2 regions of the Luteibacter yeojuensis genome follow, and region 1 is predicted to be linked to the other one. Evidence: predicted binding sites of a transcription regulator. Region 1 holds the regulator's gene; the other holds the start of a gene.
The links. Region 1 encodes sigma-54, which starts transcription at its own class of promoters, with help from an activator protein. Its sites were predicted from a motif close to TGGCACGNGCNTTGC; they were not measured.
Positions count from the first base shown of each region.

Region 2: fliD (flagellar filament capping protein FliD) is a predicted target of sigma-54. The motif match lies at 2,730-2,744, and genes of this name have one in related genera.

Region 1 is NZ_JAAQTL010000002.1:301,901-306,368, forward strand. Features, by position in the region: gene lptA (lipopolysaccharide transport periplasmic protein LptA) at 1-352, shown strand, start outside; gene lptB (LPS export ABC transporter ATP-binding protein) at 357-1,076, shown strand; gene HBF32_RS16295 (RNA polymerase factor sigma-54) at 1,167-2,654, shown strand; gene hpf (ribosome hibernation-promoting factor, HPF/YfiA family) at 2,774-3,121, shown strand; gene hprK (HPr(Ser) kinase/phosphatase) at 3,214-4,164, shown strand; gene rapZ (RNase adapter RapZ) at 4,169-4,468, shown strand, end outside.
Region 2 is NZ_JAAQTL010000002.1:126,864-131,331, reverse strand. Features, by position in the region: gene HBF32_RS19535 (flagellin N-terminal helical domain-containing protein) at 1-971, shown strand, start outside; gene HBF32_RS15480 (flagellin N-terminal helical domain-containing protein) at 1,358-2,692, shown strand; gene fliD (flagellar filament capping protein FliD) at 2,831-4,213, shown strand; gene fliS (flagellar export chaperone FliS) at 4,235-4,468, shown strand, end outside.

The DNA of each region.
Region 1 (4,468 bases):
GGCCACCGGTTACCTCGACGCGGACAACACCCTCACCCGGGTCGTTGTGGACGGCAACCCCGCCACCATCCACCAGCTGGACGACCAGGACCAGCCGATGGACGGCCGCGCCCGCAATATCGATTACAAGATCGACCAGGATTACGCGGTGCTCACCGGCGACGCCAAGGTCAACCAGCCGGCAAAGGGCAGCGCCGAGGGCGACAAGCTCACCTACAACACCAAGGACAGCACGATGACGGGCGAGAGTTCCGGCAGCGCCCCCGTGCACATGACCTTCCAGCCGAAGAACAAGGCGCCTGCCGCCAACGCTCCCGCGAAGCCGGCATCCGACGACACGAAGAAGCCCTGACACGATGCTTTCAGCCCAAGGCCTGCAGAAGCGCTTCCGCGCGCGCCAGGTGGTCCGCGATTTCGGCTTCTCCATCCGCGAAGGCGAGGTGGTCGGCCTGCTCGGCCCCAACGGTGCCGGCAAGACCACCTGCTTCTACATGGTGGTGGGCCTGATCCAGGCCGACGCCGGCGCGATCAAGCTCGATCAGCAGGACATCACCGGCCTGCCGATGCACGCCCGCGCGAAGCTCGGCATCGGCTACCTTCCGCAGGAAGCGTCCGTATTCCGCCGGCTCAGCGTGGCCGACAACATCCTGGCCGTGCTCGAACTGCGCGAAGGCATGAGCCAGAAGCAGCGCGAGGACGAACTGGAAAGCCTGCTGGACGAACTCAAGATCGCGCACATCGCCGAACAGAAGGGCATCAGTCTTTCCGGCGGCGAGCGTCGCCGCGTGGAAATCGCCCGCGCGCTCGCCGCGCGTCCGCGGTACATGCTGCTCGACGAGCCGTTCGCCGGCGTCGACCCGATTTCCGTGGGCGAGATCCAGCGCATCGTCCGCCATCTCAAGGAACGCGGCATCGGCGTGCTGATCACCGACCACAACGTTCGCGAGACGCTCGGCATCTGCGACCGCGCGTACATCCTGAACGACGGCGAGGTGCTCGCGCGAGGCACGCCCCAGCACATCCTCGCGGACGAAAAGGTGCGCGAGGTGTACCTGGGTCGCGAATTCAGAATATGACAGACGGCCGGGCAGGCCTAGCCTGCCCGGCCGCTGGTTTGGGCCACTCGTAGGGGTTAGGATGGCTCGGGAACCCCAAGCGTCGAAGGCATGAAACCCGGACTCCAGTTTCGCCTCCACCAGCAGCTCACGCTGACGCCACAGCTGCAGCAGGCCATCCGCCTGCTGCAGTTGTCGCAGCTGGAGCTCGAGGCCGAACTCCGCCAGATCGCGGAAAGCAATCCGCTGCTCGAGTTCGCCGAAGATGCCGAATCCGAGGCCGAAAACGACGTAACGGAGGAAAACGGCTACGAAGCCGCCGAGTTCCCTTCGCGCGACGAGCCGCCCGCCAAGGCATCGAGGGAGGACGAGGAGTCCACCGCCGCCCCGTCCGAGGAACTCACCCCGGAATGGGAGGACGATCGCTTCCAGGGCGACCCCAGCGAATACACCGGCACGTCGTCGCGCGCCAACGGCGTGGACGAGGACGGTTTCGAGCCGCAGAACGCGGCGCCGGAAAATCTCCAGCAGCACCTGGAATGGCAACTCAACCTTTCCCAGTTCTCGCCACGCGAGCATGCGATCGCCACGGCGATCATCCACGCGCTGGACGAGGACGGTTACCTGCGCGACGGCGTGGAGGCGGTGCTCGCCGCCCTGCCCGCCGAACTGCAGGCGAACGCGGAGGAGGTCGAAGGCGTGCGCAAGCGCGTGCAGCGCTTCGATCCCACCGGCATCGCCAGTCTGGACCTGCGCGACTGCCTCTTCTGCCAGCTTTCCCAGTTCTCGATCGACACGCCGCATCGCGAACTCGCGATCCGCATCGTGAACGAGGACCTGGAATTGCTCGCGCGCAACGACATCGCCAAGATCGCCCGCCGGCTGAAGGCCCCCGAGGAGCAGGTGGCCACGGCGGCGGCGCTTATCCGCAGCCTCGACCCGCGCCCCGGCGCGGCGCTCGACGCCACCCCGGTCGAATACGTGGCACCCGACGTCTACGCCCGGCGCGAGAACGGACGCTGGCAGGTCAGTCTGAATCCGGACGCCCAGCCGCGGCTGGGTCTCAACCAGCATTACTGCAATTTAATAGCCCGTGCGCGCGGCGACGACGCCACCTGGATGAAGGGCCAGTTGCAGGAGGCCCGTTGGCTGCTGAAGAGCCTGCAGTCGCGCGCGGAAACGCTGCAGAAGGTCGCCGACGTCATCGTCCGCCGGCAGAGCGCCTTCCTCGATTACGGCCCCGAGGCCATGCATCCGTTGGTTTTGCGTGAAGTGGCCGAGGAGGTGGGCATGCATGAATCGACCATTTCGCGCGTGACCACGCGCAAGTACATGCATACGCCGCGCGGCACCTTCGAGCTCAAGCATTTCTTTTCCAGCGGCGTGGCCACGGAAGACGGGGGCAGCGCCTCGGCGACCGCCATCCAGGCCATGCTTCGCAAGCTCATCACGGCCGAGGACGCCCGGCGGCCGCTCTCCGACCAGGCCCTGGCCGAGGAGCTGCATCGACGCGGAATTCAGGTCGCCCGACGTACCGTTGCAAAGTACCGGGAGGCGATGCGCATCCCCAGCTCCAGCGAGCGCGTGCGCGCCAACTGACGACGCAGAGGAACCCCATCGAAGGTCCACGGTCCAAGCGATTAGAGCTAGAGGAGCGACCTTCCGTCGCTCCGGTCTCGCCGCCGCGAGGCGGCACCCTCAGCAAGAAGGAGGCGTCAATGCAAATCCAGATCAGCGGCCAGCACATCCAGATCACCCCCGCCCTGCGCGAGCGCGTGGAACAACAGATCGGTCGCTTCGAACGCCTTTTCGACAACATCACGGCCCTCGACGTCGTCCTCTCCGTCGACAAGAACGAGCACAAGGCGGGAGGCACCCTGCACTGCTCGGGCACCCGTCTCCACGCGGAGGGAGTCGCCCGGCTGGACGACGACAACAAGAACGACACCCTTTACACGGCGATCGACGCCATGATCGCCAAACTGGCCGACCAGCTCAGAAAGCACAAGGAAAAGCTCAAGGACCACCACAACAGCGAGGTCCGGGAAGCGCGCGCCGCCAGCTGACCCGGGCAGCCCGCCCGCCCTTGATGGCACAATAGGCTCCAGGCCGGCGCGCCCCGCGCGCCGGCCTTTCCTTCCCAAGGGACCGAGAGCCTGTGGAACGGCTGACCGCCAGACAACTCTTCGACGGGGTACACGAGCGCATGGCGCTGCGCTGGGCCGCGGGCATGCGTGGCGAAGCCCGCGTGCTCGAACCCAACGCCAAGCAGAGCCGGCGCCCGTCGCTGGTCGGCTACCTCAACGTGATCTACCCCAACAAGGTGCAGATCATCGGCACGGAGGAGCTGAACTACCTCGACGGCCTGGATTCGCGCCAGCGCTGGGAGGCCATCCACAAGATCGCCGCGTACCAGCCGGCCGCGCTGATCGTCACGAAAGACCAGTCGATCCCGTCCGACCTGCGCGAAGTGGCCGAGGAAACCGACACGCCGCTGTGGCAGAGCACCAAGCGCGGCCACGAACTCCTCACCTACCTGCAATACCACCTGGCGCGCACGCTCGCGCCGCGGGTCACGTTGCACGGCGTGTTCCTCGAGGTGTTCTCCATCGGCGTGCTGATCACCGGCGAACCCGGCTCGGGCAAGAGCGAGCTGGCCCTGGAACTGATCAGCCGCGGCCATCGCCTCGTCGCCGACGACGCCACCGAATTCACCCTCATCGCACCCGACGTCATCGACGGCGCCTGCCCCGAACTGCTGCAGGACCTCCTCGAGGTGCGCGGCCTGGGCGTGCTCAACATCCGCGAGATGTTCGGCCATACCGCGGTGAAGCCTTCGAAGTACCTGCGCCTCGTGGTGCACCTGAAACCGCTCCAGGCCGGCGAGGAGCCCGACGCCATGACCCGCCTCACCGGCGATGTCAGCCGGCGCAACGTGCTCGACGTGGACGTGCCCAAGATCACGATCCCCGTCGCGCCCGGCCGCAACCTCGCCGTGCTGGTCGAGGCCGCCGTGCGCAACCACGTGCTGAAGAGCAAGGGCATCGATCCCGCGCAGACCTTCATCGACCGCCAGGCGCATCAGATGCGCCGTTTCTCTCCATGGTGAGCCCGTGATCGACGAAGTCGCCAGCCCCATCGTCGAGCCCGACGCGATCCACCTCGTGGTGCTCACCGGCATGTCCGGCGGCGGCAAGACCGTCGCCCTGCGCGCGCTGGAAGACCTCGAGTTCTACTGCGTGGACAACATGCCGGCGGAGCTGATCCCGCAGCTGGTCGCCGCCGTCAGCCAGGGCGAGCATGGGCCGCGCCGGCGCATCGCCGTGGGCGTGGACGTACGCAACCGGCGCATCGACCTCTCGCGCATGCCGCATGTGCTCTCCGAGCTGTCCACGGCGGGCGTGCACGTCCAC
Region 2 (4,468 bases), 180 kb from region 1:
AGATCACGCGCATCGCCACCCAGACCAGCTTCAACGGCATGAAGGTACTCGATGGCAGTGGAGCCCGCCTGTCCTTCCAGGTGGGAGCAAATATCGGGGAAACCATCGAGATGGGTCTGGATCAGAACATGCGAGCCGATCATGTCGGGCATCTCGCCAGTGGCGCCGTCGATCTCGGTTCCTTCTTTTCCTCCAAGACTTCCCAAGCGGTGCCGACCGACTGGTCGACCGGCAATGGTGCGAGTTTGGCCGCGAAGACATACCTGGGCGTGGATGTGAATTGGGCAGGCTATACGGGAAATACCGTGCAGGATGCACGGGACTTCCTGGAAAAGGAGCTTGGTGCCGACTTCAAAGTGACTATCGAAGGTAACGGTACGGATCTGGGGGTCGAGCGCATTGCCGGCTCGCGGCTGGATCTGGTGCAAGGGCAACTCAGTTTCACCACCGGGTCCGGTGAGAAGGTGGACGTCGCCGGCTCTTTTCGCAGCGTGCAGCAGATTGCCGATGTGCTGAATGCGAATGGTCGAGCCGGACTGTCTGCCTTCGTAGGCGCGGACGGAAAGCTGCACTTCAATTCGAAGTCGGCAGTGACAGTTTCGGGCACGGAGGCGACGAAGCTCGGCTTTGCGTCGAACTATGATTTGAACATGTCGACTTCGCTGGCCGATGGCTCGGTACTTACCAATGACGATGCCTATGCGCTCATTGCGAGTACCGATGCGACCCTCGAGACCGTGAGCGCTGTGCGCTCGAAACTCGGCGCGGTGCAGAATCGTCTCGAATCGACGGTCCGCAATCTCGACAACATCCGGGAGAACCTCACCGAATCGCGTACCCGGATCAGGGAGGCGGATGTTGCGGAGGAAAGTTCCGAGAAAGTGATGGCGACGATTCTCCAGCAGTCGGGCATGTCGGTGCTCGCGCAGGCCAATGCGTCGCAGCAGTTGGTATTGAAGCTGCTCGAATAGGTTGCCGGAGCGATCGCTCGGAAAGGAGAAGAGGCCGGTGGCCTCTTTTCTTTTTTGTAGGAGCCGCCATGGCGGCGAGGGCACGGTGCGACGTGGCCGCGAGGTTTCCTCGCCGCCATGGCGGCTCCTACAAGGGGGCGGCGAAATTTTGAGGAGGGGCCTAAATCTGGATGGGATGCGGCCGATAACTTCCCCGACAGAGCCAAGGGCATCACGCCTACCCGGCCCTGATCAAGAAAGTTGTTGACAGGTAGAAAAAGTCCTCAAGTTTCTCTCCGGCGTGCCGTAAACCTCCCTGAGGCGGAAGGCTTCCCTAACGGAACCCCGCCGGACTACGCCGCACAACCTCCGGCAATTCGGTTCCGCTTACAAAGGATCAAAATCCCATGGCTCTGACCATCAACACCAACATCATGTCGCTGAACGCTCAGCGTAACCTGAGCACCTCGCAGACGAAGCTGTCGTCGGCGATCGAGCGTCTGTCGTCGGGTAACCGCATCAACAGCGCGAAGGACGACGCCGCCGGCCTCGCCATTTCGACCCGCTTCACCACCCAGATCAATGGCCTGACCCAGGCTGTCCGCAACGCCAACGACGGTATCTCGCTGTCGCAGACCACCGAGTCGGCGCTGGACGAAGTCACCAACAACCTGCAGCGCATCCGCGAGCTGGCCGTGCAGTCGACCAACGCGTCGAACTCCTCCAGCGACCGCGCCGCGCTCGACGCCGAAGTGCAGCAGCGTCTGTCGGAAGTGACCCGTATCGCCACGCAGACCAACTTCAACGGCATGAAGGTCCTCGACGGTTCGTCGAAGAACCTCAGCTTCCAGGTCGGCGCGAACGTCGGTGAAGTCATCACCGTCGGCCTCGACAAGGGCGTCAAGGCGAACCAGATCGGCCAGCTGGCGACGGACTCGGTCGACCTGAGCGGCAAGCTCGGCACGACGACCACCGAAGCCGTGGCCACCGACTGGACGGCCGCCAATGCCTCCGCCAAGGGCGTGGTCACGTACGGCAGCAAGAGCGTCGACTGGGGCACCTACACGGGCGCCACCCAAGCGGATGCCGTCTCCTTCCTGCAGGCGCAGCTGGGCAGCGACTTCACCGTTGCCAACAACACCACGACGGCCACGTCGATCGACGTGACGGACAACTCGGCCGGCAAGACGCTTGCCGCCGGTGACCTGACCATCTCGGTGGGTGGTGGTACCTCGTTCGACATCACGGGCAACTTCAAGTCCGCCCAGGATGTTGCCGACGCCGTGAACTCGCACTCCAGCGAAGGCATCACCGCCTACGTCGGTACCGATGGCAAGCTGAACATCGCCTCGGCCAAGACCATCGCCGTGTCGGGTGCCGAAGCGACCAACCTCGGCTTCGCCGCGACCGACGCCGTGAACGCGACCGACACCCTGGCCACCTCGAGCGTCAAGACGGTCGACGGCGCCAACGACACGATCAACCGCGTCGATGCCGCCCTGCAGTCGATCTCCGACCTCCGTTCGGACCTCGGCGCCGTGCAGAACCGCTTCGAGTCCACGATCTCCAACCTGCAGAACATCTCGCAGAACCTGACGGCCTCGCGTTCGGCCATCACGGACGCGGACTTCGCCCAGGAAACGGCCAACATGTCGTCGGCCCAGATCCTGCAGCAGGCCGGCGTCTCGGTCCTCGCCCAGGCGAACCAGAGCCAGCAGATCGTCCAGAAGCTGCTCCAGTAACAGGTGCAGGACCGCCGGGCCCGGGCTTTCCGGGTCTTGGCAGGGTAATTGCTTAGTTGTCACGGCTGGCGCTCGCGAGGGCGCCAGCCGTCGACAAATTGGCGCCCGGGGCAGTGAGGCGTCTTCAAGGAGAGCTTCATGGCCACGAATCCCGTCAACCTCGGCAGCAGTTCCATCGACGTCGCGTCGATCGTCAGCAACCTTGTCGCCAACAAGCGCAAGGCCACCGACGCCAAGAACGCGGCCGACACGCAGGCGAACGCCACCCAGATTTCGGCGGTGGGCAATTTCACTTCTTCGCTGACCAGCCTGCAGAGCGCCATCAAGGCCCTGACCGACGGCACGGCGTTCACGACGACGAAAGTTTCGGTCGGCGATTCGTCGATGCTCTCGGCCGCCGCGGACAGCACCGCACAGCCCAACACCTACAACATCGTGGTCACCCAGCTGGCGACCTCGCAGAAGACGACCTCCACTGCCTTCACCGACAGCAAGGCCGCGCTCGGTACCGGCAACCTCACCATCTCCATCGGCGACAAGTCGATGAGCGTGGACATCGCGAGCGGCGCGAATTCGCTGGAAAACATCCGCGACATCATCAACAAGTCCAAGGACAACCCCGGCGTCACCGCCAGCATCGTCACCGGCACCGATGGCGCGCACCTGGTGCTCACCTCCTCGGTCACCGGCAAGGACAACGCCTTCAAGGTCGTCACCAGCGGTGGCGACGGCGGGCTTTCCCAGCTGGATTTCGATCCGGCCACGGATACGCCGACGGTCAAGGCTCAGGACGCCCTGTTCACGATCGACAAGCTCCCTGCCAGCAGTCCGACCAACGTCGTCACGAAGGCGATCGACGGCGTGACCCTGACTCTTTCCAAGGTCTCCACCCAAAACCCCGATAATAGCTTCAACCCCACGACCGTCACCATCACCAACGACACCAGCGCCGTCTCCACCGCGCTCGGCGCCCTGGTGACCTCGTATAACGCCTTCATCTCGACCTACCAGCAGCTGACCAAGTACGACGCCACCAACCAGCAGGTGGGCGCGCTGATCGGCGATGCCACGGTCAACTCGATCAAGAGCCAGGTCTCGACCCTGCTCGGCTCGCAATTCACCGGCAACAGCAGCGGTCCGACCTCGCTGAGCGACCTCGGCGTCTCGTTCCAGGTCGACGGCTCGCTCAAGCTGGACACCACCAAGCTCAACAAGGTGCTGGCCGACAACCCCCGGGAATCGCAGAACCTTCTCAGCGGGGACAACGGCATCGCGCCGAAGCTGGACAAGCTGATCACCGGCTGGACGTCCACCACCGGCATCCTCACCCAGCGTACGAACAACCTGAACCAGAAGACGAAGGACCTGCAAGACCAGGCCGCCGACTTCGATAAACAGATCCAGGACTACACCGATCGCCTGACCAAGCAATACACGGCGCTCGACGCAATGATGACCAAGCTGGCCGGTACCAGCAGCTATCTCCAGCAGCAGTTCGACGCGCTGACGGCGAACAAGTAACGGCGGCCCCAGGAAACAGACATGGCACTCGGATATTCCCAGGGCGCAGGCGCCTACCAGCAGGTTCGTACGGCGGGCGGCGTCGAGACGGCCGACCCCCATGGCCTCATCACCATGCTCATGGACGGTGCGCTCGAGCGCATGCGTTTCGCCCGTGGCTGCATCGCGACGGGCAATGTCGCCGGCAAGGGCGAGGCGATTTCCAAGGCCATCGAGATTGTCGGTGGACTGCAATCCTCGTTGAATCACGAGGTG